DNA from 3 places in the Stenotrophomonas sp. a6 genome. Region 2 is predicted to be linked to each of the others. Evidence: predicted binding sites of a transcription regulator. Region 2 holds the regulator's gene; each other region holds the start of a gene.

Region 1 (7,752 bases), 1.6 Mb from region 2:
TCGCGCAGGCGTCCGCCGAACCCCCCGACGAACACATCATTGGCACGCACGCTGAAGGTCCGCTCGAGCACGCGCATGTCCACTTCACGACCGGCGTTGAAGACGCGGTGGGCCTGCTCGATCACATCGCGGACCTGCTCGCGCAGCTGCAGGGCGCGGGGCGTGGGCGCCAGACCGCGGCCGGCACGCACCAGCACCGGGTCGCCCAGCGCGTTGCGGATCCGGCCCAGGGTACGGCTCATCGCCGGCGCGCTCAGGTTCATCCGGCGCGCGGCGGCGGCCACGCTGCATTCGTCAATCAGCACGTCCAGTGCCAGCAACAGGTTCAGGTCCGGCAGGGGCATGACAGTCTCCAGTAAATCAGATGACTTTACGGCACTTGCAACCACGGTGGATTGCGTTCGACGCATTCATTGACTGCCGCGCACGGCATGGGTGCGCGCGGTGACATCGGCGACCATCCCCGGCCTGCCAAGGAGACATCCATGTTCAATACCCTGCTGGTCGCCCTGGATGGTGGCCCCCAGCACGCACGCGTGCTCGACCTGGCCGCCGCCATCGCCGGCCCCCACAGCCGCCTGCACCTGCTGTGCGTGCTCGACCCCGAATTCGCGCTGGCGGCCGATGCCAGCGAAGCCGACCGCATCGAGTACCCGGAAGCCGCCCGCCAGCGCTCGCGGGCCGAAGCGGTGCTGGCCGAAGCCCTGGCCGAGCTGCGCGAACGCGGCATTGACGCCATCGCGCAGATTCCCTCCGGTGACCCTGGCGAAGTGATCAGCGAGCAGGCCCGGCGCCTGAAGTGCGACCTGATCGTCATCGGCCACCGCCACCTGTCCCGGCTGGAACGCCTGTTCGAACCCTCGATCGGGCAATGGACCATCGACCACGCGCCCTGTCCGGTACTGGTGGAAACCCGCGACCCACAGCCCTAGCCACCATGGCCTCCCGTTCCCCGTTGTTTCCCACCCGGGTCAACTACCGCGCCTTCGGTCGACAGTTCGGCCGCGGCGAACAGGCGCTGCTGGGCGCGATACGGCAGCTGCGCGACCCCGATCTGCAGGCCGATGGCCTTGCCCAGCTGAGCGGACTCGGGCTTGGCCAGGAGGGATGCGACGCCTTCATCGGCCTGCTGCCGCTGCTGGCCACCCCCGCCGCTCCGATCGATCTGCTGCCGGCCGGCTCTCCCTTCATTGCCGCCAGCGAACTGGACCTGCTGGTCTGCCTGCTGCGCATCGCACAATGGCGGCATGCGCGGCCCCGCGAAGACGACACGCTGGCACCGTTGCGCCGGCAACTGGCACGCTGTGCGATGGCCGTGCAGGCGGCAAACCTGCCGTTGCGGCAACGCTCATTGTCACCGGTCGGGCTGAGGCTGCTCGATCCGACCGGCTGGTTGCGGCAGCGATAAGCCGTCGCGCCCCCCGTGTGATCGCATGCAGAGAGCTGCTCAGCAGTCCATCGTTCCGTGCGTGCTGCCCTCGTCGTCCAGCACATGCGCATGCAGGATCACCTGGTTGCGGCCAGCCCGCTTGGCGGCATACAGGCCGGCATCGGCGTCTGCCAGCAACTGATCGGCACTGGCCAGAGCCGGCGGATGCAGGTAACCCACGCCGACGCTGATGCTGACCGGGCCTTCCGGCAAGGGCAGCGCTTCGACCGCTTCGCGCAGCCGCTCGGCCAGCGCCAGCACGCCCGACAACGGGCTTCCGGGCACGATGACGGCGAACTCTTCACCGCCATAACGCGCAACGCTGTCACCACCGCGACCGGCTATGGCCTTCAGCACCCCGGCCACCGCCTGCAGGCAACGATCACCGGCCGGATGGCCGTGCTGGTCGTTGAAGGCCTTGAAGTGGTCGATATCCACCAGCAGCAGGCCCAGCTCGGTGCCGCTGCGCCGTGCGCGATTCCACTCGGACGTCAGCCGTGCGTCGAACTCGCGGCGGTTGGCCACGCCGGTCAGGCCATCCTGCCGCGCCAGTTGATCCAGTGCTGCCTGGCGTTCCAGAAGATCGGTCTGCAGCAGGACGCTGCGCAGGCCGAAGCCAAGGGTGGCTACGACGAAGCCGGCAACGGCCAACGGCCGCGCATGATCGACCACCAGCGTGCCGACCACCAGCAGCAGCAATGGCAGGATGATCGGACCGGCGGCCTGCACCGTCCTCGCCAGCCGCGGGTGCGGCGTTGTGCCTGCGTCCGGCGCCGTGTCCAGCGCCAGGCAGGCGATCAGCAGGAAAGGTATGTCAATCAGCAGATCGTTGAACGCACCGAATGCATCGTCGGACGTGTAATGGTTGATGTAGTAGGCCACCAGCAGATAGGCCATCGCGTACAGCGCCAGTGCGCGGAAGAACCTGCGCCGTTCGGGCACGTCGCCGGCCAGCCATCGCACCACGGCGAACGCGGCGATACACAGGTTCTGGATGTCGAACATGCGCTGCATGTTGGACATCGCATGGGCGTCGACCTCGACACGGGCGGCGAACGATGCGGTGTGCACGAAGAACAGCACACCCAGCAGCGCCGCCATCGCCGCGTCGATCAGGCTGATGCTCAGGCGCTCGCGGCGTGCCCGCGCCAGGATGAACACCAGGGGCACGCCATACAGCACGTACAACAACAGGCTGACGCGTGGGGTGAAGTCAGCCCGGCCGGCACCCAGCGCATCCACCATGTTGAACGTCATGCCGCCGGCCCACAGCAGCAGTGCCATCGCGGTAGAACGCCAGCCCAGAGCGGCGCGGTCACGTTGCGCCCGCACCAGGCACGCGGCGGCGGCCAGCAGCGGTGCGCCGGTCAGGAAAACGAAGGAGCCTACCCCGGCGGGGCCAGGCCACAGGGCCAGCACCAGGCCATGGCACAGCACATACAGCAGCGCCAGCACTACCGGCATGCATCCCCCCGATCCGCAAGGCCGTCTACGCGCACGATAGCGCGCCGGCACGCCACAGCGGCGTGATCCACTGCGGCAAAACGACACTCCGAGTGCACCGCGATGGTAGTGCCGGCCGCTGGCCGGCAAACCCAATGAATCACAGGGCTGCAGGTTGCCGGCCAGCGGCCGGCGCTACCGGAAAGCCCTCAGCCCTGCAGGGCGCGGGCGTGGTGGGCGATGTGCTCGCCGATGAAGCTGGCGATGAAGTAGTAGCTGTGGTCGTAGCCGGGCTGCAGGCGCAGGGTCAGCGGATGGCCGGCGGCGTCGCAGGCCTGCTGCAGGCGCTGCGGCTGCAACTGGGTCTGCAGGAACTCGTCCGCCTCGCCCTGGTCGACCAGCAGCGGCAGGCGCTCGTCAGCCATAGCGATCAGCTCGCAGGCATCCCATTGCGCCCAGTCGGCCGGGTTGTCGCCCAGATAGGCATGGAAGGCCTTCTGCCCCCACGGCACGTGGCTGGGCGCGACGATCGGCGAAAACGCCGACACGCTGCGATAGCGCCCGGGGTTACGCAGCGCGATCACCAGCGCGCCATGGCCGCCCATCGAATGGCCACTGATCGCGCGCGCGTTGGTCACCGCGAAGTTCGCCTCGATCAGCGCCGGCAGCTCCTGCGCCACGTAGTCATGCATGCGGTAGTGCTTCGCCCACGGTGCGCGGGTGGCATTGAGGTAGAACCCTGCCCCCTTGCCCAGGTCGTAGCCCTCGGCATCGGCTACGTCATCACCGCGCGGGCTGGTGTCGGGCGCGACGATGATCACACCGTGCTCGGCCGCATAACGCTGCGCGCCGGCCTTGGTGATGAAATTCTGCTCGGTGCAGGTCAGGCCGCTCAGCCAGTACAGCACCGGCAGCTTCTGTGTTTCCGCCTGCGGTGGCAGGTACACGGCGAACTGCATGTCGCAGCCCAGCGTGGTCGAATGATGGCGGTAGACGTCCTGCCAGCCGCCGAAACAGGCGCGGTGTTCAATGCGTTCCATGGTGCTCTCCTGCGCGGCGCGTCAGCGCACGCGTGCTTCTGGTAGATGCCGACCTTGGTCGGCTTATCCACGCCCGGCGTGGATGCCTTGGTTGATCAGTTCATCCAGCTGCGCCAGCAGGCGCAGCAACGATTCGACGCCAGGCTGGCCGTCCAGGTTGCGATACGCCGCCACCGCCACGTCGCTGCGTGGTGGCCACTGGCCGTCGGCGCGGGCTTCGTGCAGGCGCGGCAGGAATACCTGCGCAAGCCACTGCTCGAACGGCATGCCATCGTCGCTGCCGAAGGCCGAAGTCACCGCACGCGGTGGTCCCACCTCGCCGTCGACCCAGCCCAGCGCACGCAACGCCTGCTCGATCGGCACCACCAGGGCCGCGCGCGGGTCTTCCGCACGCGGCCGGCGCAGGGCATCGAACCAGCCCATGACGCGGCTCAGTAGTGGACCACCGAACGGATCGACTTGCCTTCATGCATCAGGTCGAAGGCGTCGTTGATCTTGTCCAGGTCCATGGTGTGGGTGACGAACGGAGCCAGTTCGATATCGCCCTTCATCGCATCCTCGACCATGCCCGGCAGCTGGCTGCGGCCCTTCACGCCGCCGAAGGCGGTGCCCATCCACTTGCGTCCGGTCACCAACTGGAACGGACGGGTGGAGATCTCCTGGCCCGAACCGGCCACGCCGATCACCACGCTCTGGCCCCAGCCACGGTGCGCGCATTCCAGCGCCGCGCGCATCACGTTGACGTTGCCGATGCACTCGAAGCTGTGGTCCACGCCCCAGGTGGTCATTTCAACGATGACCTGCTGGATCGGCTTGTCGAAATCCTTCGGATTGATGCAGTCGGTGGCACCGAATTCGCGCGCCAGCTCGAACTTGGACGGGTTGGTGTCCACCGCGATGATGCGGCCGGCCTTGGCCTGGCGTGCACCCTGGATCACCGCCAGGCCGATGCCACCGAGGCCGAACACGGCCACGCTGTCGCCTTCCTGCACCTTGGCGGTGTTGTGCACCGCGCCAATGCCGGTGGTGACGCCACAGCCGAGCAGGCAGACGTGCTCCGGGTTGGCGTCCGGGTTGATCTTCGCCAGCGAGACCTCGGCAACGACGGTGTACTCGCTGAAGGTCGAGCAGCCCATGTAGTGGTACAGCGGCTCGCCGTTGTAGCTGAAGCGGCTGGTGCCATCGGGCATCACACCCTTGCCCTGGGTGGCGCGCACGGCCACGCACAGGTTGGTCTTGCCGCTCTTGCAGAACAGGCACTCGCCGCACTCGGCGGTGTACAGCGGAATCACGTGGTCGCCGGGCTTGACGCTGGTCACGCCCTCGCCGACCTCCACCACGATGCCGGCACCTTCATGGCCCAGCACCACCGGGAACAGGCCTTCCGGGTCATCGCCGGACAGGGTGAACGCATCGGTGTGGCAGACACCGGTATGGGTGATCTTCACCAGCACCTCGCCTGCCTTCGGCGGGGCGACGTCGATCTCGACGATCTGCAGCGGCTGGCCGGGACCAAAGGCGACGGCGGCACGGGATTTCATGGGTGGATTCTCCAGAGACAGGCAATGACAGGATGGGCGGCGCCATGTTGCGCCGTCGTTTACTTCAGGTACGAGCGGATCAACGCGCTCATATCGCGCACGCGTTCGGCGCGTTGTTCATCGGAGGCTGCGGGTTGCCCGAACTCCTCGCGCAGATGAGCCTCCATCACCTCGGACATCAGGCCGTTGACCGCGCCACGGATGGCGGCGATCTGCTGCAGCACCGGCCCGCAGTCGGCGCCGGCTTCCAGCGCGCGGTCCAGCGCATCGCACTGGCCGCGGATGCGGCGCACGCGGGCCAGGACCTTTTTCTTCTCTTCGGGGGAGTGCGGCATGGCGGGCCACCTCGGAACTATACTGGGGGATAGTATACAAGCCGAAGTCACGAACTCAATCCTGGCCGGCTCAATCGAACAATCCCTCACCCGCCAACCGGGTCAGTTCATCCACCACGTAGCGCACCTTGGGCCGCAGGTGGCGCGTCGGTGGCCACAGCGCGTGGATATCGATGTGCCGTTGCATGTGCGCATCCAGCACCGACCGCAGCGCGCCGGAATCCAGGTGACGGCGTACCAGTGAAACCGGCATCTGGCAGATACCAAGCCCGGCGATGGCCGCCTCGATCACCGCGTCGCCGTCATTGAGTTGATACGGCGCATTCGGGATGAATGTCCCTTCGTCCTCCTCGCTACCGATCCGCCACCACACCGGTTGCCCGTGGCGGAAGCCAACAATGCTGCGGTGCTGCGCCAGTTCCTCCACCGTGCGTGGCACGCCGTGCGCCTGCAGGTACTCCGGCGATGCGCAGGTGACCAGTCGCTGACGCCCCAGCCGCCGCGCCACCAGATGCTCGGCCTGGTGCAGCCCGCCGAAGCGGATCAGCAGGTCGATGCCTTCCTCGACGGGATCGACGAAATGATCGGTGAAGGTCATCGTCAACTGCAGGTCCGGGTACTGCCGGCACAGCCGCAACAGCACCGGCAGCACCACCAGGCGCCCGAACGAGGATGGCATGTCGATGCGCAGCCGCCCGCTGGGCAGGCCGGCCGAACCCAGGCAGGCCTCGGCGGCGGAGATTTCTTCCAGCGCCGCCGCGCACGATGCGTAGTACGCCTCGCCATCGGTGGTCAGCGCGATGCGCCGCGTGGTGCGGTGGAACAGGCGCACCCCCAGCCGCGCTTCCAGCCGGGCGATGGCCTTGCCCACCGCCGAGCGCGAGATGCCCAGCGCGTCGGCGGCCTCGGTGAAGCTGCCTGAGCGGGCCGTGGTGACGAACGTGACCAGGCCATTCAACGATTCCAGCGGCAGCATCGTTCGCGCTCCATTGGGGACAAATAGTCCCGCACCCAGGGAGATCGAAGCGCTTTATGCGCCCGCATGTCAACTCCATCCTGTGTGCATCGCGCCGCTGGCGCCTTCCCCCGCATCGAGATGACCGACATGACCGCCGCCCTGTTCCGCCCCTTCGACCTTGCAGGCACTTCCCTGCGCAACCGCATCGCGATGGCGCCGATGACCCGTGCCCGCAACCCCGGAGCGGTCGCCAACGAACTCACCGCGCAGTACTACCGGCAGCGCGCCAGCGCCGGCCTGATCATCAGCGAAGGCACGCCTGTCTCGCCGCAGGGCCAGGGCTACATCGACGTGCCGGGCATCTGGTCGGCCGAGCAGGTGGCCGGGTGGAAGCGTGTCACCGAGGCGGTGCATGCCGCACAGGGCACGATCTTCGCCCAGCTCTGGCACGTCGGCCGCATGTCGCATTCCTCGCTGCAGCCCGGCGGTGGGCAACCGGTCAGCGCCGGTACCCGCCCGGTGGCCAGCGCACCGAAGAACACCTCGTTCGTGTACCTGGACGATGGCAGCCGCGGCCACGCCGATCCCACTCCGGCACGTGCACTGGAGACTGCGGAGATCCCCGGTATCGTCGACGACTTCGTGCGCGGGGCAGACAACGCCATTGCGGCCGGCTTCGACGGCATCGAACTGCATGCCGCCAACGGTTACCTGTTCGAGCAGTTCCTCAACCCGCTCATCAACCAGCGTGATGATCGCTACGGCGGCTCGCTGCCCAATCGTGCGCGCTTGATCCTGGAAACCGTCGATGCGATGGCGCAGCGTATCGGTGCGCATCGCATCGGCGTGCGCCTGGCACCGAACAACCTCACCTTCGACATGCCGTTCTACCCCGACAACGAAGCCACCTATCTGTACCTGGCCGAGGAACTGGGCAAGCGTGGGCTGGCCTACGTGCACCTCAACGACAACCTGCAGGCGGGCCGGTCGGTGCTGGGCGAGGCGT
Region 2 (7,752 bases):
GAACGATCAGCTGACGCCGCCCACCGATGCGCCAGAAAACAGACACCACCTTCGAACCAACGCAACAGACAGATACCAAGGGGAACCCGCACCGTGCAGACCACCGACCACCCGAGTTCTCCGACCGCCACCCCGCCGTCTTCGTCCCGTGACCACAGCATGAAAATCAAACGATTCGTCGCCGCCGACATGCGCTCGGCCATGAACCTGGTGCGCAAGGAACATGGTCCTGACGCCGTGATCCTGTCCAACCGCCGGATCGAGGAAGGCGTCGAGATCGTCGCCGCGGCCAACTACGACGAGAGCGCCGTGCAGCGTGCACTGGAAGCCTCGCGCCGTGATGTCGCACCGCCGCCGGCTCCCAAGCCGCGCACCGCTGCTGACGCGGTGATCGCCGCGGTCACCCGCCGCCGCAGCGCTGCCCCGGCGCCGGAGCCGGTGGCCGCCACCACCTCGGCCGTGGCCGCCCTCGCCCGTGCGGCCGTGGGTGCCACCGGCCGCACCTTGGACAGCGCCGACGAGATCGTGCCGACCCGCGGCAGCACCGGCTTCGCAGCCACCCTGGCGCGCGCCGCCGTCAACGAACCGGCGCTGCCCGAACAGATCTTCGCCCCGTTCGCCGAGGCCATCGTTGCACCGGGCCCGGCCGTCACCGCGCCGGCCAACCGCGCCCGCTTCCAGATCGACCCGCCGCACGACACGCATCACGAAAGCGTGCCCCCCGCCGTGCAGCCGCCGCCGCTGCCGGGCGCTGCCATGGCCGATGTCCAGCCTGACATCGCCGCCAGCGAAACGGCAGCGCTCGAAGCCGCCGGCGAAGCCAGCCCGGCCCCCATGCTGGCCCCGGCACCGACGCTGACCGTGGTTGCCCAGGACGACGCCGAAATCCGCCAGCTGCGCCAGGAAGTGGCCGGCATGCGCCAGGTGATCGAGCGCGAGATGAACCGCTTCACCGACGAGCGCCTGCGTGGCAGCCCGGTGCGCGCCACCGCGCTGGACCTGATGGACGAGTACGGTTTCGACGCCGGGCTGGCCCGCGACGTGGCCATGCAGATCCCGCTGGAGACCGAAGCCCATCGTGGCCGAGGCCTGATGCTGGGGCTGATCTCGCGCAAGCTGCCGATCGCCCCGGTCGACCCGCTGGAAGAAGGCGGCGTGATCGCCCTGGTCGGCCCGACTGGCGCCGGCAAGACCACCACCATCGCCAAGCTGGCCTCGCGCTTCGCCGAGAAACACGCGCCGCGTGACGTCGCCCTGGTGACCACCGACACCACCCGCATCGGCGCCCGCGAGCAGCTGTACGGCTACGGCCGCCAGCTCGGCATCGCGGTGCACGAAGCCAACAGCGGCACCGACCTGGACCAGCTGCTGGAACGCCTGAAGGACTACAAGCTGGTGCTGATCGACACCGCCGGGCTGGGCCCGCGCGACCGCGCGCTGGCCGCGCAGCTGCAGTGGCTGCGCGCCGCCCGCCAGGTACGCACCCTGCTGGTGCTGCCGGCCAACACCAGCTTCGGCGACATGGACGAGGTGGTCCGCCGCTTCGGCGCCGCCAACCTGCAGGGCCTGGTGTTGAGCAAGCTGGACGAGACCGGCCGCTTCGGCAACGCCCTGTCAGTGGCCGTGGACCACGCCCTGCCGATCACCTGGGTGACCGATGGCCAGGATGTTCCGGAGGACCTGCACCGGGCCAGTGCGGCCAATCTCGTACTTCGCCTTGAAGATTTGCGCCGCGCGGCCGATATGCCCTGCAACCCGGAGTTGAACCATGCCGTCGCGTGAGTACGCCAAGCTGACCAAGACCTTCCCGCTGTCGGCCACCCGCAGCGAGCCGCTCGGCCCTGTGCGCACCATTGCCGTAACTGGCGGCAAGGGCGGCGTGGGCAAGACGAATGTGTCCGCCAACCTGGCGGTGGCACTGGCCGGGATGGGCAAGCGCACGCTGCTGCTGGACGCCGACCTGGGCCTGGCCAACATCGACGTGATCCTGGGGCTGAACCCGACCTTCACGCTGGCCGACCTGGTCGCCGGCCGCTGCTCGCTGGACGACGTCATCGTCGAAGGCCCGAACGGCGTGCTGGTGGTGCCGGCCGCGTCCGGCCGCCGGCACATGGCCGAGCTGGCCCCGGCCGAGCACGTCGGCCTGGTCAACGTGTTCTCCGAGCTGGAACGCGAACTGGACATCATGGTGGTGGACACCGCCGCAGGCATCACCGACGGCGTGCTGACCTTCTGCCAGGCCGCGCAGGACACCGTGGTGGTGGTCTGTGACGAGCCGGCCTCGATCACCGACGCCTACGCGCTGATCAAGGTGCTGTCGCGCGAACGCGGCGTGGACCGCATCCAGGTAGTGGCCAACATGGTGCGCGACCCCAACGAGGGCCGCGTGCTGTACGAAAAGCTGACCCGCGTGTGCGAGAAGTTCCTCGCCGATGTTTCGCTGAACTACCTGGGCTGCGTGCCGCAGGACGACTGGCTGCGCCTGTCGGTGCAGCGCCAGCAGCCGGTGGTGAAGGCCTACCCGTCCAGCCCGGCCGCGCTGGCGATCACCGAGATCGCGCGTCGCACCGCACGCTGGCAGGCGCCGACCGAACCGCGTGGCGGCGTCGAGTTCTTCCTCGAGCGCATCCTCAAGCAGCGCGGGGTGGCCGCATGAAAGGCGCAGCCCAGTACAGGGAAGTCCAGCGCTCGGCGGCCAACGAGGTCATCGCCCAGCATTCGGACCTGGTGCGGCGCATCGCCCACCACCTGGCCGCGCGGTTGCCGGCCAGCGTTGAAGTGGACGACCTGATCCAGGCCGGCATGATGGGCCTGATCGAAGCGTCGCGCAGCTACGACGCCGACCAGGGCGCCTCGTTCGAGACCTATGCCTCGATCCGCATCCGCGGTTCGATGATCGACGAGATCCGCCGTGGCGACTGGGTGCCGCGCTCGGTGCACCGCCGTGCACGCGATGCCGCCGCCACCATCCGCCGCCTGGAACAGAGCAGCGGCCGCGCCGCCAGCGCCACCGAAGTGGCCGCAGCGATGGAGATGCCGCTGCCCGAATACCTGCGGTTGATGGAAGACGCCGCCCGTGGCCAGGTGCTGAGCCTGGAGTCGCGCATCGAGGACCAGGGCGAGCTGGACACCGTCGCCCAGGGCGGCCCGACCCCGCAGCAGGTACTGGAGCGTGGTGAGTTCGGCCGCGAGCTGGGCAAGGCCATCGGCCACCTGCCCGAGCGCGAACAGCTGGTGCTCTCGCTCTACTACGAGCAGGAACTGAACCTGAAGGAGATCGGCGCGGTGCTCGGCGTGAGCGAGTCGCGGGTCTGCCAGATCCACGGCCAGGCGGTGCTGCGCCTGCGTGGCCGGCTCAAGATTTTCGAGGCGGCGGACGCCGGCCTGGAAGAATGAACATGCCCGAGGCGGCTGCCCCCGGCCGCCCGGAATGAACAACAAAGGAACTCTGCTTTGAACAAGAACATGCGCATCCTGATCGTCGATGACTTCTCGACCATGCGTCGGATCGTCAAGAACCTGCTGGGCGATCTGGGCTTCACCAATACCGCCGAAGCCGAGGACGGGCATGCCGCGCTGTCGCTGCTGCAGAGCCAGCCGTTCGATTTCGTGGTCACCGACTGGAACATGCCGGTGATGACCGGCATCGAGCTGCTGAAGGCGATCCGTGCCGATGCCAAGCTGAAGACCCTGCCAGTGCTGATGGTCACCGCCGAAGCCAAGCGCGAACAGATCATCGAAGCCGCCCAGAACGGCGTGAACGGCTACATCATCAAGCCGTTCACTGCGCAGACGCTGGAAGAGAAGCTCGGCAAGATCTTCGAACGCCTGGCGGCCAGCGCCTGATGGATACCACGGTCGACAAGAGCGCCCTCGCCCTGCGCCTGCAGGAAGCCCTGGACGCACTCGAGTCCGGTGACGAGGCCGCCTGGCGGCAGCGCATCGACGGACTGGTCGCGCTGCGTACGCAGCCGATGATGAGCGGCCTCTCGCGGCTGGCCCGCGAGCTGGGGCAGGCACTGGGTGAGCTGCCGACCGTGCCCAGCGAGGCCGGTGAGCTGGACGACGCCTGCGCACGCCTGGACCACGTGGTGGCAATGACCGAACAGGCCACGCACCGCACCCTGGACCTGGCCGAGGAATGCCGCAGCCTGACCGAACAGCTGCGTGCTGAAGGCCTGCAGCCGGGCCAGGACGCGCAGCTCGAGCGCATCCGCCACAACCTGACCGAGATCGCCCTGACCCAGAGCTACCAGGACCTGACCGGGCAGATCATCCGTCGCGTGGTCGGCATCGTCCGCCGCGTGCACGAGGGCTTCGGCGCACTCGGCCTGCCGCCGGAACAGCATCGCACCGACCCGGAACTGGCCGGGCCGGCACTGAAGGGACTGGACCGCCACGCGGTCTCGCAGAACGACGCCGACGACCTGTTGTCGGATCTGGGGCTGTAAGCATGAGCGCGGTATCCGACGACATCACTGCCGACTTCATCATCGAGGCACAGGAAATCCTGGATCGCCTGGGCGAACAGCTGGTGTCGCTGGAGCAGGCACCGCAGGACACCGAGCAGCTCAACGCGGTGTTCCGTGGATACCACACGCTCAAGGGCGGTGCCGGCTTCCTTGGCGTCACCGCGATGGTCGAACTGTGCCACGCCGCTGAAGAGGCCCTGGGCATCGCGCGTGCCGGGCAGGCGGTGCTGCAGGCCCACCACTTCGACGCCGCCCAGCAATCGCTGGACTACCTGCAGTCGATGCTGGACGCCGTGTCCTCCGGCACCGAGCCAGGCTATGCGCCGCCGGACCTGATCGCGCAGTTCGACATGAACGGTGGCACTGCCGCGCCGGTCGCTGCGGCCGCCCCTGCGGCAGCTGGCAGCGACCTGATCACCGACGACGAATTCGAGGCCCTGCTCGACCAGCTGCATGGCGGCAACGCACCGACCGCGGTCGCGCCGGCCCGGAAGGCCGACGACGGCCTGATCAGCGAAGACGAGTTCGAAGCGCTGCTGGACCAGCTGCACGGTGGCGCTGCGCCAGGCGCGAAGCCTGCTGCCACCGTCGTGGCGGCACCTGCCGCTGCACCGCGCCCGGCGCCCGTACCGGCGCCCGCCGCCAAGCCGGCGGCCAAGCCGATGGCCGAGGCCGAGCACACCGTGCGCGTGGACACCAAGCGCCTGGATGCGATCGTCAACCTGATCGGCGAACTGGTGCTTTCCCGAAACCGCCTGAAGACCCTGCGTGCACGCCTGCGCGACGAGGAGCTGGACCGCGCCGTATCGACGCTGGACATCGCCACTGCCCGCCTGCAGTCGGCGGTGATGCGTACCCGCATGCAGCCGGTGGGCAAGGTGTTCTCGCGCTTCCCCAAGGTCGCCCGCGACGTCGCCCGCTCGCTGAAGAAGGAAGTGGACCTGGAGCTGGTCGGCGCCGAAACCGAACTCGACCGCAACCTGGTCGAAGCACTGGCCGATCCGCTGGTGCACCTGGTCCGCAACGCCATCGACCATGGCGTGGAAATGCCCGATCTGCGCGAAGCACAAGGCAAGCCCCGGATGGGCCATGTACGCCTGTCGGCGCAGCAGGAAGGCGACTACGTCAGCATCGAGGTGCAGGACGATGGCGCCGGCATCGACCCGGAGAAGCTGCGCGCGAAGGCGCGTGAGAAAGGCCTGATCGATCCGGAAGCCGCCGCCCGCCTGAGCAGCGAGGAGTGCCTGCACCTGGTGTTCCTGCCGGGCTTCTCGACCAAGCAGCAGGTCACCGACATCTCCGGCCGTGGCGTCGGCATGGACGTGGTGCAGTCGCGCATCCGCGAACTGAGCGGCCAGATCCAGATCCAGTCGGAACTGGGTCGTGGCAGCCGCTTCCTGATCCGCGTGCCGCTCACCCTCGCGATCCTGCCGACTCTGCTGGTGCAGGCCGGCGAGGACGTCTACGCGCTACCGCTGGCACGCGTGATGGAAGTGCTTCACGCGCCGCGCACCTCGCTGGGCTGGTTCGATGGCCGCGCCGTGCTTGATCGCCGCTCGCACACCCTGCCGCTGGTCGACCTGCGCCAGTGGCTGGATGTGACGCCGGCCGCGTCAACCCTGCTGACCATCGTGGTGCTGCAGGCCGGCGAAGCGCGCTTCGGCCTGGTCGTGGACCAGGTACGCGGGCGCGAGGAAGTGGTCATCAAGCCACTGCCAAAAGCCCTGCGCGGCCTGCGCGGTTATGCCGGTGCAACGTTGATCGGCGATGGTCGCATGGCACTGATCCTGGACGTGGACGGCATACGCTGAACGCCGCCGGGCATGGCCCGGCGACCCGAAAACTGTGACTACCGTCTGTACGCGTTCTCCCGGTGTCTCAAGTCCCATTCATACAAGCCGATACCGGAACCATGGATAGACTCAGCCTCATTGGACTCTTTCTCGCCCTGGCCTCGCTGGTCGGTGGCAGCATCCTCAAGGGCGCCGGCCTGGCGTCGCTGTGGTCGCCTGCGGCGTTCGTGATCGTCATCGTCGGCACCGTTGCCGCGATCCTGCTGCACACTTCGCCGGCGGTGTTCAAGCATGCGTTCAAGATCGTGCGCTGGGTCGTGCGCCCGCCGCACAGCGATCGCCGCGAACTGATCCAGCAGATCGTCGAGTGGAGCAACATCGCCCGTCGCCAGGGCCTGCTGGGCCTGGAATCCCAGGTGGAAGCGCAGCAGGACCCGTTCCTGCGCAAGGGCCTGCAGCTGCTGGTGGACGGCGTCGAGCCCGAATCGATGCGGCACATGCTGGAAATCGAACTGGGCAGCCAGGAACACCAGGACCAGGCCGGTGCCAAGGTATTCGAGGCGATGGGCATCTACGCGCCCACGCTCGGCATCATCGGTGCCGTGCTCGGCCTGATCGCGGTGATGAAGAACCTGGCCGACCCGAGCAAACTCGGCCACGGCATCGCCGCCGCATTCACCGCCACCATCTACGGCATCGCCTCGGCCAATCTGCTGTTCCTGCCGATCGCCGCCAAGCTCAAGAGCGTGATCTCGCACAACACCCGCGACCGCGAGATGGTCATCGAAGGCCTGATCTCGATCGCCCAGGGCGAGAACCCGCGCAACATCGAAACCAACCTCTCCGGCTTCCTGCACTGACATGGCCCGCCGCAAGCACCACGAAGAGCACGCCAACCATGAAGCATGGGCGATCCCCTATGCCGACCTGATGACGCTGCTGCTCGCCTTCTTCGTGGTCATGTACGCGATCTCCTCGGTCAACGAGGGCAAGTACCGGATCATGGCCGACGCGCTCACCGATGCCTTTGGTGGTGCGCCGCGCACGATCAACCCGGTGCAGGTCGGCAACAAGCAGGTGCAGGGCGGCGGCTGGGACAGCCCTTCGGTGATCAAGTCCGGCACCAAGATCGGCCCCTCCGCGCCGGCGCCGTCGCACGACCCGACCCTGCTGCCGTCGATGGCCTCGCAGATGCGCATGCCGGTCTCCGTCCACAACCAGGAACAGATCGCCCGTGCCGAGCGCCAGCTCAACGGCATCGCCGACCGCCTTACCGCTGCACTGGCGCCGCTGATCGACCGCGGCATGATCAGCGTGCGCCGCACCGAGTTGTGGATCGAAGTGGAGATCAACAGCGACATCCTGTTCCCCACCGGCTCGGCCGCGCTGGACGTGCACGCCCGGCAGACGCTGGCCAGCCTGGCCGAAGTGCTGCGTGACGTGCCCAACAGCGTGCGCGTGGAGGGCCACACCGACAACGTGCCGAT
Region 3 (7,752 bases), 740 kb from region 2:
CTTCATGGGCCTCGTGCTCACCGCCCTTGGCCGGCGCCGGCTCACCACAGGCTTCACCGCAGTGGTCCGCTTCAAGCTGCAGTGTCACGTGCTCGATGCCGAAGTCATCGTGCAGGCGCCCGCTCAGCTCACGGCGCAGCGCATCGGCTTCGGTGCCGTCGCGCATAACGACATGCGCGGTCAGCGCCGGCGTGCTGGAGGCCAGCGCCCACACGTGCAGGTCATGCACGTCCATTACCGCGGCATGGCTGGACAGGCTGTCGCGCACCTTGGCCACGTCCATGCCCTTGGGCACGCCTTCCAGCAGCACGTTGATCGCCTCGCGCATCAGCACCCAGGTGCGCGGCAACACCCACAGGCCGATCAGCACCGCCAGGATCGGATCGATCGGCTTCCAGCCGGTGAACTGGATCAGCACCGCACCCGCAATCACCGCCACCGAGCCGAGCATGTCCGCCCACACTTCCAGGTAGGCGCCCTTCACGTTGAGACTCTCGCCGCTGCCGGCCTGCAGCAGGCGCATCGAGATCAGGTTGATGACCAGGCCGGCCGAGGCGATCACCAGCATGCCGGTGGAGGCGATCTCCTGCGGCTTGCTGAAGCGCCCGACGGCTTCCCACAGGATGTAGCCGGCAACCACGAACAGCATCGCGCCGTTGATCATTGCGCCCAGCGCTTCCAGGCGCGCATAGCCGTAGGTGCGGCGCGCATCCGGCGGGCGCCGGCTCAGCCGCACCGCGACCAGCGCGATCATCAGGGCCAGCGCGTCGGTGGCCATGTGTGCCGCGTCGGACAACAGCGCCAGGCTGTTGGTCCAGAACGCGCCCACCACTTCGACGAGGAGGAAGGTGGAGGTCAGGCCGAGCGCCCACCACAAGGGCCTCTCATGGCGGATCTCGGACGGCAGGTGATCGTGGTCGTGGCCCATGGCAACAGCTCCTTTGCGATGGAGGCAGGCTACGCCGGCGGCCGTGGGGAAACTATCACGGTGTTTATAACATTGCAGACTGCACGCCGCGGCTCGCCGCAGCTTGCGCCCGTGCCGGGCCACACTATGATGACCCCATCCCCTCTGGATGGGGAACGGGCAGCCAGACCGCTTCGGCGTTGCGGCCCGCAATGGACACTCAAGCACAAGGAATCCGGAACATGTGGACTACCAAGACCCCCTGGGTCGCCGTCGCCGTGGCCTGCGCGCTGGGCACGGCCGCAAGCGCCTCGGCCAAGACCTGCCAGCAGAATTTCCAGGCGGTAGGCGATCCCCGCAATGGCCAGTTCTTCACCTCCGAAGTCACCCTCCCCGGCCTGAAGCCCCGCAGTGCGCTGGGCCAGCTGCGCAAGGCGGCACTCGACGAAGGCAACAACTTCGTCAGCGGTGATGTCATCACCGAGACCGAAGGCCAGATGTACGTGCTGCAGACCGACACCAAGATGCCGCTGGTCAGCATCATCACCGCCTCCAATGGCGGCAACGTGGTGGTCGGCACCAAGCTGTCACGCGGGCAGACCGCCAAGGAAGAGGACGCACGCAGCGCGCTGTGTGGCTGGCTGGACAAGCTCAAGACCGGCCCCGAAGGCGAGGCGATCGCAGAAGCCGTGCGTGTCTCCAGCGGTTTCGACAAGCCGATCCAGGCCACTGCGGTCGGCATGTCCACCGAAATGGGCAAGGACGCCAAGCGGCTGCAGCGGGAAATCAACACCGCACCGCTCAGGGCACTGTTCTCCGGCACCAGCACCCCGCCGGATACCGACGCGATGTACCAGCCGTTGCTCGTCAAGTATTTCGGCCGTCGTTTCATCATCGATGGCCAGGTCTACACCGCCCAGCCCAACCGCTTTGCCAAGACCTTCGAGGTGGGCTATCTGGTCACCAAGATGAAGGGCATCGGTGGCATCGGCGGACGCCAGTCGAACGACGACAACAATGCCAACTTCACCGTGCACTGTGCGCTGGCGCCGGATCAGATGGCGCTGGGCGCCACCCTGCGCGAGAACGACTGGGTGAAACTGGAAGGCGTGGTCGACAAGATGGACACCGGTGGCGTCCACCTGCGCGATTGCCGGCAGGTGAAGTAGCCTTCAGGCTGCGCCGGGGAACGCCCCGGCGCAGGCCTCATCGGGTCAGAACCCGAAGCGCAGGCTGGCCCAGTACGCGCGGCCCGGCTCGTTGTAGGTCGCCGCGCCGGCATCGCTGCTGTTGGCCTCGCGGAACAGGCGCTTGTCGGCCAGGTTGTTCACGCCGAAGCCGAAGCTGACCGTCTCGGTCACCCTGTAGCGCGCGCTCACGCCCCAGATGTTGTACGCACCGCGATCCTGCAGTGCGATCGATGGGTCGCAGGTGCCGGTGCAGCGCGGATCATTGTTGATGTTGGTGGTGGCCGGCTTCTGCTTGCCGTAGAACGTGCCGGTCAGCAGCAGCGACAGCTTGTCGGTGGCCTGCCAGTCCAGCATCGTGTTGACGGTGTACTTCGGAATCACCGACAGCGGCTGGCCGGTGCGCTTGTTCTCGTTCTCCACCATGTAGGTGAAGTTGTTGCTCCACTTCAGGCGGTTGCCCTGCTCGCCCAGCAGCGGGATTACCAGGTTGCCTTCCAGCCCCTGCACGATCGCCTTCGGCGCGTTCTCCCAGCGGAAGATGCGGCCCCTGGTGTCGGCAGTCAGGGCGATCTGGGTGTAGCCGGCCTGGATCTTGTCCTTGTAGTCGTTATGGAAGTACGTCAACGAGGCCTGCCAGCCGCTCCGCGGTGCCCACTCGATGCCGAGTTCCTTGTTCAGGCTGGTTTCCGCCTTCAGGTCCGCATTGCCGCGCATGTAGCAGCCGGAGCCCAGGCTCGGCAGTGCATTCGGGCAGCCATTGCCACGGGTGTAATACAGATAGTCCGGATTCGACTGGTACAGGTTCGGCGCCTTGAACGCCCGGGCGATGCCGCCCTTCACCACCCAGTCGCCGTTGATGCGGAACTGCGCGTTGAGGCTGGGGCTGGTGTTGTTGCCGAACTGGCTGTGGTGGTCGAAGCGCAGGCCCGGGGTAACGATCCAGCGCTCACCCAGGTAGATGTTGTCTTCGACGAACACGGCGGTGGTCTGCGCATCGGCCTTGCCCCGCGCACGATCGGCCGACAGCCCCGGGATGCCGCCGCCGCTGCTGCTGGACTGGCTCATCGAGTACGGGTCGGTCAGGCGGCTGTCCAGGTATTCAAAGCCAAGCGTCCAGATGTTCTCGGCACCACCCAGCGTGGCCGGGAAGCTCACTTCGCCGTCCAGCTGGTAGTTGCGCAGTCGCGAGGTCGACCAGTCGCTGCCGTTGAAGCTGCCTTCCGGGCCACCGGCCAGGCCTTCGTTGATGCGTGAGTTGTTCACCGCCTCCACCGCGGCCGTCACCCGCGAGGTCACGTCGCCCCAGCGGCCACGATGGGTGATCGCGCCGGTGTTGCGGTACATGCGGTTGGTCTCCGCTTCGCCCTCGGCCAGTGCCGCCAGGTCAACACCGGTCGATGTACCGGTGGTGCTGACCGCGCGATCACCAGCGTAGATGTTGCCCTGGCGGCTGGTGCCGGCTTCGAACTCCACCACCTGGTTGGCGGTCACGTCCCAGCGCAGCAGCGCGTTGACATCGCGGTTCTTGACGCCCTCGCGGCCGGCCGGCGGCACCGCGTTGGGGTTGGTAGCGTACTGGCGGTTGAGCTCCAGCGAGTCCGCGTCGGTCTTGTTGAGATTGCCGTACAGGCGGAACGACAGGGTGTCGGTCATCGGCCCACTCAGCTGCAGGCCGACGCGTTCGCTGCCACCTTCGGCGCTGTGTTCGGGCACCAGCCCATACAGGTCCACCGCACCGGTCAGGTCACCGGTCGGGCGCTTGGTGATGATGTTGACCACGCCGCCGGAGGCACCGGAGCCATAGCGTGCCGCCGCCGGGCCGCGCAGCACTTCGATGCGCTCGATCATTTCCGCCGGCACCCAGTTGGTGTCACCGCGGGTATTGCGCTCGCCGCTGCGCCCCATGCGCACGGCATCGCGTGCGCCGATGCGCTTGCCATCGACCAGGATCAGGGTGTTTTCCGGGCCCATGCCACGCAGGTCGATCTGGCGGTTGTTGCCGTACTGGCCCGAGGCGCTGTTGCCGGTCAGGTTGACGCCCGGCATGGTCCGCAACAGCTCGGCGATGTCGTTGGCTGGCGGGCGCCGGGCGATATCCTCGGCGGTGATGGTCGAGGTGCCCAGTGCCTGGCGCGCGATCTGCGAGGCGGTGACGTGCACCGTGTCGATATCGGTGGCGTCGGTTTCGGCCTGGGCGGTCAGGGCGCTGCCCGCCAGCAGGGCGGCAACGGCAAGCGCCAGCGGGCGCGGCGAATGGACAACGGCAGGAGACATGATCAGGACCTTCTGGCAGGGCTGCGGGGCCTCTGGCAAAGGGCTTGAGGCAACGACGAGGGGGGGGAGGCGGAGCCGTCCTGCAGGCACCTGCAGCCCGCTCCGTGCGCGCATTCTCCCATCAATGCGAGTGCTTCTCAAATGCGTTCACTCATTGCCGCAGCGGCGTCGATGTGCTTTGCGCACCGTGCAAGCCTGCACCGCGCGTAAACTGGCCGGCTACCCCGCCATCAACCGTATGCCACCGCGGCCGATACCCGTGGTTTGCCGTACGCAGTCAGAGATCGACGTGGAACCACCCCAACTGGACGATGCCAGCCAGCCGCTGGCCGAGGCCTGGCAGCAATGCCTGCTACAGGCCGGCCCTGCCGCCACCGCGCTGCTCAAGGCCGCTGCCACCGATGCCCCACCCGCGCTGGCCCAGCGCTTTTACGAAGTGCTGCTGCAGGACGGGCGCGCACGCCGCTTCCTGTCCCACGACCAGGTCAAGCAGCGCCTGCAGCCGGCCATGCAGCGCTGGCTGGTACAGCTGCTGACCACCGACGCCGCTGGCATCGCCACCACGGTCGCCTCGCAGCGGGTGATCGGCGACGTACACGCACGGGTCGGCATCCCGGTCGACCTGGTCACCCGCGGTGCGCGCGTGCTCAAGCACGAGCTGTTCGTGCGCCTGCGCGACGACGCGCCCGACAGCGCGACCGCGTTCGCCGCCATCGCCTGCCTCAGCGCGATCATGGACATCGCCATGGAAGGCATGACCCTGGCCTACACCCATGCGCGCGAGCGCTCCACCCGTGCCGACGCCGCCTACCGGCTGTTCTCGCTGGTACAGAACGTCGGTACCGAACGCGAGCGCCAGCGCGCATTGCTGCTGGACTGGGAGAACGCCCTGCTCTACGCCCTCGCCGGCCACGTGCAGGCCAGCGACAACGCCAGCCTGGCCACCTCGGAGTTCGGCCTGTGGTTCACCCACAAGGGCATCCCCAGCTTCGGCGAAAGCAGCGAAACGCAGCAGGTGGGTCAGTTGATGGCCCGCATTGACGGCCACCTGCAGCGCGCGAGTGGCGATGCTCCGGCGCAGCGACTGGCGGTGCTGCCGGCCATCCGCGAGGACCTGGCCGCCATCCGCACCCTGATGACGCTGCTGTTCGAGCGCATCGGCGAACTGGATGCCGGCAGCGACGCGCTGACCAACCCGCTCAACCGTCGCTTCCTGCCCACCGTGCTGCGCCGGGAAATCGAGCTGGCCACGCGCAACCGCACACCGTTCTCGCTGCTGCTGCTCGACCTGGATCATTTCAAGGCAATCAACGACGGCCATGGCCACGATGCCGGCGACCGTGCGTTGCAGCACGTGGCCGGCCTGCTCGGCCAGCTCACGCGTGGCAGCGACTACCTGTTCCGCTATGGCGGCGAAGAATTCGTGGTGGTGCTGGTGGCCGCCAGCGCGTCGCAGGCGACCGTGATCGCCGAGAGCCTGCGCCGGCAGATCGCACAATCACCGGTAGCACTGGCCAATGGCCAGGTGCTGGAGCTGACCGCCAGCATCGGCGTGGCCGGTCACGATGGTCATCCGGACTACGAGCGGTTGATGGCACGTGCCGACGCCGCGATGTACGAGGCCAAGCGCAGCGGCCGCAACCGCGTGGTGGTCGCCAGCGCGGACCTGCAGGAAGCCCCGGGGCGGCGTGCACTGCAGCGATGACGGCAGGACAGGTAGAGTCGACCGCTGGTCGACTATCGCGCGCAGCGCGGGATTTTTCGCCGTCGGAACGAAGAGCAGTCGACTAACAGTCGACTCTACCGGTTCGCGCGCCAGCCGCTGCTTTCACCGCCCCCACCCGCCATGCTGCCCACCACAGCAGCGCCAGCAACGCGATGCCTGCCCCCAGCAGGCACACAGCGGGCCAGCCATGCCGCACCTGCATCCAGGGCCCCGCCGCCGCGCCTGCACCACTGCCCACCGCATAGAACAGCATGTACAACGCCATCAGGCGCCCATGCTGTTCTGCCGGTGCACGCAGCAACGATGCCTGGTTCGAGACATGCAGTGCCTGGCCGCCCAGGTCGAGCACGACCACACCCAGCAACAGCAAGGACAGCGAATGCGGCAGGCCCAGCAGCGGCCACCACGCGACCAGCATCAACAACAGCGCGCCGAGGCTGACCCGATGCGCGAAACCACGGTCCATCCAGTGTCCGACCCGCGCCGCCATCAGCGCACCGACCACGCCGGCCAGGCCGAGCGCGCCGATGGCTGCGATCGACCAGTGCAGCGGCGGTGCCGACAGCGGCAGGGGTGCCGCCGCCCAGAACACATTGAGGCCGGCAAACAGCAGCAATGCCAGCGGCCCGCGCTCGCGCAGCGTTCGATCGCGGCGCAGCATGCCCTGCATCGAGCCCAGCAGCTCGCGCCAGCGTGGAGGGACCGACGGCACCGGTACTGCGGGCAGGCGCCGCCACAGCAGCGCCGCCAACGCTGCCATCACCACCGCTGACAGCAGGTAGACCCTCTGCCAGCCAAAGGCCGCCGCCACCGTACCGGACACCACGCGCGCCAGCAGCAGGCCGATGAACACGCCGCCCTGCACCACACCGACCACGCGACCGCGCTGCTCGGGCGGTGCCAGCATGGCGGTATAGGCAATCAGGCCCTGGGTCAGCGCGGTGCCCAGCAAGCCTGCCAGCAGCATGCCCGACAACAGCCAGCTCGCCGTGCGTGACGCCGCCAGCCACAACAGGGCCAGCACCAGCGCGATCAACTGCAGCCGCAGCAGGCGTCGCCGGTCGCCGCGGTCCGCCAGCGGCAGCAGGCCAAGCAACGCCAGCACGCTGCCGGCCTGGGTGGCAGCCAGCACCGCGCCCGCCACGGCCCGGTCCAGCGCAAAGGCGCGTGCAAGCTGATCCAGCAGCGGCTGCGCGTAGTAGACGTTGGCAACACTGGCGCCAGCGGCAACCGCAAGCAGGACCAGCAGTGGACGGGAAAACGATGCGGCACTCATTTTGTAGTTGCAATTTGAAACCAGATGCAGGCTATCGCTATTGGTTTTAAACTGCAACCACATTCGGAGATACCCAGCATGCACGCTGACAGCCCCTGCCCTGTAGCCCGCAGTGCCGACCTGCTCGGTGACCGCTGGGCATTGCTGGTGATCCGCGACGCGTTCGACGGCATCACCCGCTTCGGTGATTTCCAGCGCAGCCTCGGCGCGGCGCGCAACATCCTCAGCGACCGCCTGCGCCGGCTGGTCGAGGCCGGCATCCTGCAGCTGCAGCCAGCCTCCGATGGATCGGCCTACCAGGAGTACGTGCTCACCGCCGCAGGCCTGGAACTGTTCCCGCTGCTGGTCGCACTGCGCCAGTGGGGGGAGCGCCATCGCT

The links. The regulator FliA, encoded in region 2, starts transcription of late flagellar genes. The targets are predictions, from matches to a motif close to TAAAGTTTNNCNNNCNNNGGCCGATAA.
Region 1: a site for FliA is predicted at 3,002-3,028, ahead of Q9Q79_RS17095 (GGDEF domain-containing protein). Genes of this name have one in related genera too.
Region 3: a site for FliA is predicted at 4,602-4,628, ahead of Q9Q79_RS06315 (GGDEF domain-containing protein). Genes of this name have one in related genera too.

Annotation. Positions count from the first base shown of each region.
Region 1 is NZ_CP133161.1:3,728,382-3,736,133, forward strand. It holds gene Q9Q79_RS17080 (LysR family transcriptional regulator) at 1-344, opposite strand, end outside; gene Q9Q79_RS17085 (universal stress protein) at 486-932, shown strand; gene Q9Q79_RS17090 (hypothetical protein) at 938-1,408, shown strand; gene Q9Q79_RS17095 (GGDEF domain-containing protein) at 1,448-2,893, opposite strand; gene fghA (S-formylglutathione hydrolase) at 3,082-3,912, opposite strand; gene Q9Q79_RS17105 (YqcC family protein) at 3,976-4,335, opposite strand; gene Q9Q79_RS17110 (S-(hydroxymethyl)glutathione dehydrogenase/class III alcohol dehydrogenase) at 4,344-5,453, opposite strand; gene frmR (formaldehyde-responsive transcriptional repressor FrmR) at 5,513-5,788, opposite strand; gene Q9Q79_RS17120 (LysR family transcriptional regulator) at 5,859-6,764, opposite strand; gene Q9Q79_RS17125 (alkene reductase) at 6,894-7,752, shown strand, end outside.
Region 2 is NZ_CP133161.1:2,105,800-2,113,551, reverse strand. It holds gene flhA (flagellar biosynthesis protein FlhA) at 1-14, shown strand, start outside; gene flhF (flagellar biosynthesis protein FlhF) at 160-1,782, shown strand; gene Q9Q79_RS09790 (P-loop NTPase) at 1,769-2,656, shown strand; gene Q9Q79_RS09785 (RNA polymerase sigma factor FliA) at 2,653-3,396, shown strand; gene cheY (chemotaxis response regulator CheY) at 3,454-3,846, shown strand; gene Q9Q79_RS09775 (protein phosphatase CheZ) at 3,846-4,451, shown strand; gene Q9Q79_RS09770 (chemotaxis protein CheA) at 4,454-6,283, shown strand; gene Q9Q79_RS09765 (flagellar motor protein) at 6,385-7,125, shown strand; partial or broken gene motD (flagellar motor protein MotD) at 7,127-7,752, shown strand, end outside.
Region 3 is NZ_CP133161.1:1,360,993-1,368,744, reverse strand. It holds gene Q9Q79_RS06330 (cation diffusion facilitator family transporter) at 1-928, opposite strand, end outside; gene Q9Q79_RS06325 (hypothetical protein) at 1,150-2,076, shown strand; gene Q9Q79_RS06320 (TonB-dependent siderophore receptor) at 2,122-4,371, opposite strand; gene Q9Q79_RS06315 (GGDEF domain-containing protein) at 4,661-6,076, shown strand; gene Q9Q79_RS06310 (MFS transporter) at 6,159-7,373, opposite strand; gene Q9Q79_RS06305 (helix-turn-helix domain-containing protein) at 7,452-7,752, shown strand, end outside.